Regions from separate parts of the Gudongella sp. QWL-04 genome, predicted to be linked through region 1. Evidence: a T-box and tRNA genes for the amino acid it is inferred to sense, from the RefSeq annotation. Region 1 holds a T-box; the other holds one or more tRNA genes.
The links. The T-box of region 1 lies ahead of leuS (leucine--tRNA ligase). A T-box ahead of a tRNA ligase gene usually reads a tRNA of that ligase, here a tRNA-Leu.
Positions count from the first base shown of each region.

Region 2: it has a tRNA-Leu gene. The T-box ahead of leuS (leucine--tRNA ligase) is inferred to sense a tRNA for this amino acid. The anticodon was not compared.

Region 1 is NZ_CM178754.1:757,262-761,686, reverse strand. Features, by position in the region: gene leuS (leucine--tRNA ligase) at 1-1,994, opposite strand, end outside; T-box leader at 2,039-2,235, opposite strand; gene asnS (asparagine--tRNA ligase) at 2,300-3,688, opposite strand; gene AC4PHB_RS03815 (replication-associated recombination protein A) at 3,803-4,425, opposite strand, start outside.
Region 2 is NZ_CM178754.1:1,571,990-1,576,414, forward strand. Features, by position in the region: gene AC4PHB_RS07935 (hypothetical protein) at 1-1,191, shown strand, start outside; gene AC4PHB_RS07940 (metallophosphoesterase) at 1,221-2,018, opposite strand; tRNA gene AC4PHB_RS07945 (tRNA-Leu) at 2,284-2,367, opposite strand; tRNA gene AC4PHB_RS07950 (tRNA-Lys) at 2,371-2,446, opposite strand; tRNA gene AC4PHB_RS07955 (tRNA-Lys) at 2,456-2,531, opposite strand; tRNA gene AC4PHB_RS07960 (tRNA-His) at 2,539-2,615, opposite strand; tRNA gene AC4PHB_RS07965 (tRNA-Gly) at 2,626-2,699, opposite strand; gene AC4PHB_RS07970 (DNA polymerase IV) at 2,818-3,849, opposite strand; gene AC4PHB_RS07975 (metallophosphoesterase family protein) at 3,892-4,374, opposite strand; gene rdgB (RdgB/HAM1 family non-canonical purine NTP pyrophosphatase) at 4,349-4,425, opposite strand, start outside.

The sequences.
Region 1 (4,425 bases):
TCAGAAACCTTCTTAATTGTCTTATGGATGCTGGATTCCAGTTCAGGCGTATAAGAACCGCCCTCTACAAGTATTTCCTGAAGTCTCCATACTCTGTCAAGGAACCTTCTGCACCCTTTCACACCGTTATCAGACCATGGAACGGCTTTTTCAAAATCACCGATGAACATCTCATAGGTTCTGAGCGTATCTGCCCCGTAATCTTTTACTATATCATCAGGGTTGACTACGTTGCCTCTTGATTTTGACATCTTTTCGTTATTGTCTCCCAGGATCATCCCGTGAGAGGTCCTCTTAGCATATGGCTCTGACATTGGAACTACGCCGATGTCATAGAGGAACTTGTGCCAGAATCTTGAGTACAAAAGGTGAAGAGTAGTATGCTCCATTCCACCGTTGTACCAGTCTATAGGTGACCAGTACTCAAGTGCTTCCTTGGAAGCCAGCTGGTCGTGATTGTCGGGATCCATGTATCTAAGGAAGTACCAGGATGACCCCGCCCATTGAGGCATTGTGTCAGTCTCTCTGTGAGCTGGTCCACCGCACTTTGGACAGGTGGTGTGTACCCAGTCATGGATCGCTGCAAGAGGTGATTCACCAGTATCAGTTGGCTCGTAGTTTTCTACCTCAGGAAGTCTAAGTGGAAGCTCAGACTCAGGGATCGGCACCCATCCGCATTCATCACATTGTACCAATGGAATCGGCTCACCCCAGTATCTTTGTCGTGAGAATACCCAGTCTCTCAGCTTGTAGTTTACCTTTCTCTCTCCAAGACCTTCCTTCTCGACCCAATCAAGCATCGTGCTTATTGCGTCCTTTACCTCCATGTCATTAATGAAGCCTGAGTTCACAAGGATTCCTGAGTTGGTATCCGTATAGGCCTCCTTTGTGATGTCACCGCCTTTTATAACCTCGATTATTGGAAGGTTGAACTTTGTTGCGAACTCCCAGTCTCTCTGGTCGTGGCCTGGAACTGCCATTATTGCTCCAGTTCCGTAGGTCATAAGAACGTAGTCTGATACCCACAGAGGTATCTCCTTACCGGTTGCTGGATTAATTGCAGACAAGCCCTTAAGCTCGACGCCGGTCTTTTCCTTTACAAGCTCTGTTCTTTCGAAGTCAGATTTCTTGGAAACATCTTCCCTGTAGGCTTCAACCTGGTCGATATTTTCTATTCTTTCTCTGTATTTTTCGATAAGTGGATGTTCAGGAGCTATTACCATATAGGTTGCGCCGTAAAGAGTGTCAGGTCTGGTTGTAAAAACTCTTAATACGTCATCTCCTCCGGAGATCCTGAAGTCCAGCTCAGCTCCCTCTGATCTACCTATCCAGTTTATTTGCTGGATCTTGACTCTCTCGATATAATCGACGGTGTCAAGGTCATTGATCAGTCTCTCGGCATACTCGGTTATCTTAAGCATCCACTGGTTTTTGACACGTCTGATGACTTCACTTCCACAACGCTCACATACTCCGCCTACTACCTCTTCGTTTGCAAGACCGACCTTACAAGAGGTGCAGAAATTTATTGGCATCTCCTGCTTATATGCAAGTCCTTTTTCAAATAGCTTAAGGAATATCCACTGGGTCCATTTGTAGTAATTTGGATCTGTCGTATTTACCTCTCTGGACCAGTCGAAGGAAAAGCCTATGGATTTAAGCTGTCCCTTGAATCTGGCTATATTTTGCTCTGTCACGATCCTGGGATGGATCTTGTTCTTAATTGCAAAGTTCTCGGTTGGAAGTCCGAAGGCGTCCCATCCCATTGGGAAAAGTACGTTATAACCCTGGTACCTTCTCTTTCTTGATACGATATCAAGTGCGGTGTATGGTCTTGGATGTCCAACGTGGAGTCCATTAGATGATGGATATGGAAACTCAACAAGGGCATAGAACTTTGGCTTTTCACTGTTGTTCTCAGCCTTGTAGCATTGGTGTTCATCCCAGATATCCTGCCATTTTTTTTCAATGGACTTTGGGGTGTAGTCTTTCATTTACATTACCTCCTCAATTTACAAAAAATAAAACCTCTCGCTCTGTTAGAGACGAAAGGTTAATTCCGCGGTACCACTCTTTTTGATAATCCCACTCAAAGCCTTTAACGAAGGCGATCCGTCCCCAGCTTTCACAGGGGATACTCCCGGACGAGTTCAGCAATTCTCTCTGCAGCCTTGCACCAGCCGGCTGCTCTCTAAAAGAGGCTCCTTGCCTAATATTTCCGCTCATCGATGTTGTAATTTAGGTAAAATTATAGCAAATGCCAGGCTTTTAAGCAAGACATATTTAACCTATTGATATCCTAGAACTCCGCAGAGTTGACCGTTCTTGGGAATGGGATCACGTCTCTTATATTTGACATCCCTGTGATGTACATTATTGCTCTCTCAAATCCAAGACCATAGCCTGCATGCTTTGTTCCGCCGTATTTTCTAAGCTCCAGATACCACCAGTAGTCCTCGGGATCCATTCCATGGTCGATGATTTTTTGCGTGAGGACATCTAATCTTTCCTCTCTTTGGCTTCCGCCTATGATCTCTCCGACTCCAGGTACCAGAAGGTCCATGGCAGCTACGGTCTTGTTATCGTCGTTTACCCTCATATAAAATGCTTTGATCTCCTTGGGATAGTTGATAACGAATACAGGCTTCTGGAATATTTTTTCGGTGATATATCTCTCATGTTCTGTCTGAAGGTCGATTCCCCACTCTACAGGGTATTGGAATTCTTCGCCTGATTTCTTAAGAAGCTCGACTGCTTCAGTATAGGTTACAACGCCAAATTCAGAGTTTACAATAGATTTCAGTCTTTCTATTATTCCCTTGCTGACGAAGCTGTCAAAAAACTCCATTTCCTCAGGAGCATTTTCAAGTACGTAGTTCACAATGTATTTGAACATATCCTCAGCTAGCTTCATGTTGTCTGTAAGGTCAGCAAAAGCTATCTCAGGCTCGATCATCCAGAACTCAGCAGCGTGTCTTGCTGTGTTTGAGTTTTCAGCACGGAAGGTGGGTCCAAAGGTATAGGTATTTTTGAAGGCAAGAGCAAACACCTCCGCTTCAAGCTGGCCGCTTACTGTAAGGTTGGTCTCCTTGCTGAAGAAATCCTTTGAAAAGTCTATCTTCCCTTCCTCAGTCTTTGGAGGGTTCAGCATATCAAGGGTGCTTACCCTGAACATCTCGCCAGCGCCTTCTGCATCTGAGGCGGTAATTATTGGAGTGTGGGCATATACGAAGCCTCTCTCCTGGAAGAATTTGTGGATTGCAAAGGCAAGAATCGATCGAACTCTGAAAACTGCGCTGTAGGTATTAGTCCTTGGCCTTAGGTGTGCTATGGTTCTTAGGTATTCAAGGGTATGTCGCTTCTTTTGTATGGGATACTCGCTGTCGCTCATCCCCTCAAGCTCTATTACAGATGCCTTGACCTCGAAGGGCTGCTTAGCCTCCGGAGTTTCCACAAGAGTCCCCACTATCCTGATAGCGGAGTATATGGGAAGCTTCTCAATATCCTTGAAATTTGTTAAGCTTTCGTCATAAACAATCTGCAGGTTCTTAAAAAATGTTCCATCGTTCAATTCTATGAAGCCAAAAGCCTTTGAAGACCTGGATGTCCTGATCCATCCCTCCAGAACGATCTCCTTGTCAAGGTAGTCCTTATAGCCTCTGTAAATGTCTTTTATGGATAAACTCATTGTACCCCTCCTAAGTAATTTGTGATAAGCCATTGGGGACGGTCCTTTTTGGCAGGAAATGTTTGTATATTTGAACAATTCCAGCCATTAGGGACCGTCCCCAATGGCTTTTGTTTATTCTTTTTCTAAGCCCTGACCTGAGGGCTTGTAGTATATTTTATCCTCGAAGCCTTCGGGCAGATAGGTCTGCTCCACGTAATGGCCAGGATAGTCATGGGGGTAAAGGTATCCCTTTCCATGTCCCAGCTTCTCAGCACCTCCGTAGTGCGCATCCCTAAGGTGTCCTGGCACTCTGCCGATCTCAAGGTTTCTTACATCATCCATTGCCTTGTCTATGGCTATGATCGCACTGTTGCTCTTTGGAGCATTGGCCACGTATATTGCAGCCTGCGAAAGGATTATCCTCCCCTCCGGCATCCCTATGGCGTGGACTGCCTGAAGAGCTGCTACCGCTACCTGGAGAGCCATGGGATCGGCATTCCCCACATCCTCTGATGCCGCTATCACGATCCTCCTTGCGATAAATATTGGGTCCTCACCTGCATTTATCATCTTGGCCAGGTAGTAGGATACAGCTTGAGGATCAGAGCCTCTCATGCTCTTAATAAACGCAGAGATAGTATCGTAGTGTTCGTCTCCGCCCTTGTCATATCTTGCGGATTTCACCTGGATAGAGTCCCGTATCCCTTCAATATCTATTACCCTAAGACCGTTTATGTCAGGCTCTGTGGACAGCA
Region 2 (4,425 bases), 810 kb from region 1:
GGTATCTATTTTACAAGCTTTGAAATCCCTGGGGACAATGGGATTCTTAGATATTTCGATTCAAGCAAGAACTTGATAGAAAGCGACCTTACGGATGGAGTGTTACCAGGCGGGAGCTTGCTTTTTATATCCACAGAAAGGTACAATTATATCCTTGGTCAGCCCTACTCGTACAAAGACCTAGGATCTGGTACTGTTCAAAGCCTCGGTGCTAATACGATCTCTGTATCAAAGAGAGATGGGAAATGGCTCGTAACGCAGAGATTTAATCTTCTTCCTGGTGGCTTTGGGATAATGTGGGGAGTTGGTTCAACTAGTACTTTGGTTGATTTTGATAAAAATGGACATCATAACACCTGGTCAAATTACGACCTGGACGAGGCTGCCAGACTTCTTTACGATGGCTATCATTATGAGAGCCCCCCTTCATATTTCCCCTACTCTCCAGGATCTTTTTGGAGGATCCCAAGCGATTATTTAACTAATTCATTGATTAAAACTGGAGGCAGCTTAGCATCTGATATCCTTGGTAATGCTTTGTTAAGATCAGCACATTCTAATATCAACGATGATGGCTACCTTCCAACCCTTCCTAGAAGTCTTTGGCTGTATAATGACTATGGTATCGATAGTGGATTTTTCGACACAAGGTTCAATGCGGACACACTTGAGACGAATATAGTTGCCCATAGGAAGTTTGGTGACCCAGTATTTAGAGATTCAAGCCTTAAGCTCGCTGAGTACTATTTAATGCATGGGACGACAAGAAAGCTTGTTAACTATGACGAATTTGAAAATGAGGGCTGGTTGGTCGAGGATTACTATGGTTTAGATGGAGAGCCTACGCATATATCCTTAAACCATCAACTTCAAGCCATACATGCCTTTTATATGCTATATGAGGATGAAAAGGATGAAAGATTCCTCGAATTTGCGGATAAGATGCTTCAAGGTATAAAAAATACCACCTCAATGTGGGTAAAACAGGATGGTAATCTTGAGTATGCATATTTACAAAATGGTGAAATGGGTTTTAAGGACTACGATTACTTGACATACAATGATCTATTAAACGTCCAGGATGATCTGCTCAGGTTAAAAGGTCAAAGAGATCCAGACCTGGATCTTTTGATACAAAGTAAAAAGCTTTGGATGGATAATAATGGTATAACCGGATACAGGAAAAAATAAAGGAAAGGTCTGATTTGTAGACCTTCCCTTTATTTTATTGTTATCTCTGAAATTTGCACTGGATTGAAAATCCTGATCGGCAATACGCTGTTTCCAAGACCGCTGTCAATATATAGTATTGTATCCCCAACATTCATCAAACCTTTATCATAATCTGGGAAGAATCCCTCTCCTGGCGAAATTACCCCGCCAACAATAGGTAGTCTTACCTGCCCGCCATGGGTATGGCCTGATAGCTGTAGATCGATGTCTTCATGCAGGTATGGTATTGGTCTGTTAGGTGAATGAGCAAGAAGAATATTATAATATTTGGCATCAACACCAGAAAATAGCTTTGCATAATCATCACTTGTCGTATAGAAGTCTGAGCCGTAGATCATTATACTGTTGTTCCCCAGTGGAAGCTCAGCTGACATTTCATCCAGTAACTCTACTCCCCTATCTTCAACTCCATGAATGAATTCTCTGAAGTTTTGATTGCCATGCTCGTGGTTTCCATAGACAAAATAAACAGGCTTCCCAATTTCTACAAGTCTTTCAACAAGCTCAAAGGAAAGCGAAAAATCAACCGTCTTAAAATCTATGATATCTCCTGTCAGTACAATGAAATTAGGGTCAAAGAGTTTTACGCTTTCTACTATTTCACTCAAGTCTACTTTACTATTTGAGTGAAAGTCAGTTATCTGGGTTATTCTTATCTCATCTTCCAGCTTTTCAGTCTGGAGCTCTACTTTGTTTATCTTAAAATTAGAAATCTGATCATCTATATATAAAAATGACAATAAAATCATTGCCAAGAGCAATATCAATACCTTTAACCTTTTCATCTTATCACCTGCTATCGCAATTCTTGATCTACTGTGTGATTATATCACAAAAAACTAAGATAATTAAGCTAGACAAATCAATTAGGGGATATTTTGTAATTCGAACTTATTGAACATTGTGACCGTCTCGTAATTATTTGATGTCAGTTTTGTACTGTCCAATCTAGCGAAATCTCCACAATAAAAAATCTTTCCTTACTCTTTTTAATATAAGCAAAAAAATGCTCCGATGGCCTTCTTTGAAGCCTTCGGAGCATCTTGATTTTGGTGCGGGAAAGAGGACTTGAACCCCCACGTCGTTGACACTAGATCCTAAGTCTAGCGCGTCTGCCAATTCCGCCATTCCCGCAGGTGGTGGTTCATCAGGGACTCGAACCCTGGACACCCTGATTAAGAGTCAGGTGCTCTACCAACTGAGCTAATGAACCGTAAAAAAATGGTGATCCATCCGCGACTCGAACGCGGGACACCCTGATTAAAAGTCAGGTGCTCTACCGACTGAGCTAATGGATCTGGTAAATGGGGTGGATAATGGGACTCGAACCCACGACCTCCAGAGCCACAATCTGGCGCCCTAACCAGCTAGGCCATATCCACCATATAATTATGGAGCGGGTGAAGGGAATCGAACCCTCGCACTTGGCTTGGGAAGCCAGTGCTCTACCACTGAGCTACACCCGCAACAATGAAAAAATCTTTGCTGCCGATCCCAATTTACTGCCGCACTCCCAGCACTTTTTGTGCTGACTTATATGATTATAGCAGGGTTGATTTGTGATGTCAATATAACCTTTATGGTTCATTGGAAATTTTCATCCTCAAGAAATGACAGCTGATGGAGGTTTTTATCCATCAGATTGCTGAGAGATATCCCCAAAAGTCTCAGGCTCTTGTCCCATTCCATTTCATCGAAGAGTGACTTGGAAAGCTTGTAAAGCTCATCCTTTTCGCTGATGTATCTATGGTAGGTCCTGGATTTTGTATGGCTTTCGAAGTCTTCGTCCTTTATCTTTACTGTAAGCGTGCGTCCATGGAGATTTCTCTTCATAAGATCACCCTCGAGCTCCTCTGCATAATCCATCAGAAACTTATCGAGAAGCTTTTTATCCCTTGTTGGCCTGAAGGTCCTCTCAACGCCTATGGACTTACGCTCTCTTGTTGTCTCGATATCTCTTGGATCTATCCCTCTTATCCTGTCATAGATCTCCTTGCCCCATTTGCCAAAGAAGTCGATCAGGAACTCCTCGCTGAGCCCGTATAGATCCTCTATTGTATAGATCCCTATATCTTCAAGCTTCTTTCTTGATTTTGCACCTATACCATAGACCTTGCCCACAGACAGTGGAAATAGTATCTGAGGCATCATGTCCTGGGTTATCTTCATAAAGCCATTGGGCTTGTTCCAGTCCGAGGCTAGCTTAGCAAGGAACTTATTATAGGATACCCCTACTGATAAGGTCAGTCCGGTTTCCTCCAGTACCCTCTCCTTTATCATAGCTGCCAGCTCTTCCGGCTTCATGTCGATGTCGGAGATATCCATATATGCTTCATCGATGGATAAGGGCTCTATCCGCAGTGTAATCTCTCTAAGTATCGAGAATACCTTCCTGGAGACCTCCTGATATCTACTCATCCTTCCAGGTAGGTAAATCCCATGGGGGCATCTTTCTCTGGCCATAAAAATCGGCATTGCTGAGTGGATGCCATATTTCCTCGCCTCGTAATTACAGGTGGTCACGATCCCCCTCTGGCTTCTGCCTCCAACGATAACAGGCTTGCCTCCTAGCGAAGGGTCGTCTGCCTCCTCGACAGAAGCAAAAAAAGCATCCATATCAAGGTGTAGAAAATTAAGTGGTGCTTCCATTTATTATCCCTACCTCATGTAGCAAATCTTTGCGTCGATCTTCGTCCCGATCTCCAGAATCCCATAGCTGCCTGTGGTAAGTCCTCCTCTGGGGAGTGAAGGGCTTCCTGGATTCATCATTATTAGATTCTCGTCGATCCTTCTCATAGGAATATGAGTGTGTCCAAAAAGAACGACGTTTGCTCCTGATTCAAGAGCGTGATAATAGAGTCTGTTTAGGTCATTTTTCACATTATACTTATGTCCGTGGGTAAGGAGGATTTTCTTTCCCTCCACAGTTATATGCTGCTCTCTGGGGTAGTTGGTCTGCCAGTCTCCGTTTCCGGCTATAATGTGCGAAGGTATCTTAAGAGCCTCCTTGATCCTCTCACCATCAGATGCAAAGTCTCCAAGGAATACCAACATGTCGAACTCTTTTTCCTCTTTAATTTTTTTAAGTATCCCCTGAATATGGCTGTGTGTATCGCTAACGACCAGTATTCTCATTCTCATCACCCAATAACCTTGTCAATACTTCTCGTAGACCGTCTATTGCTCTTCTTC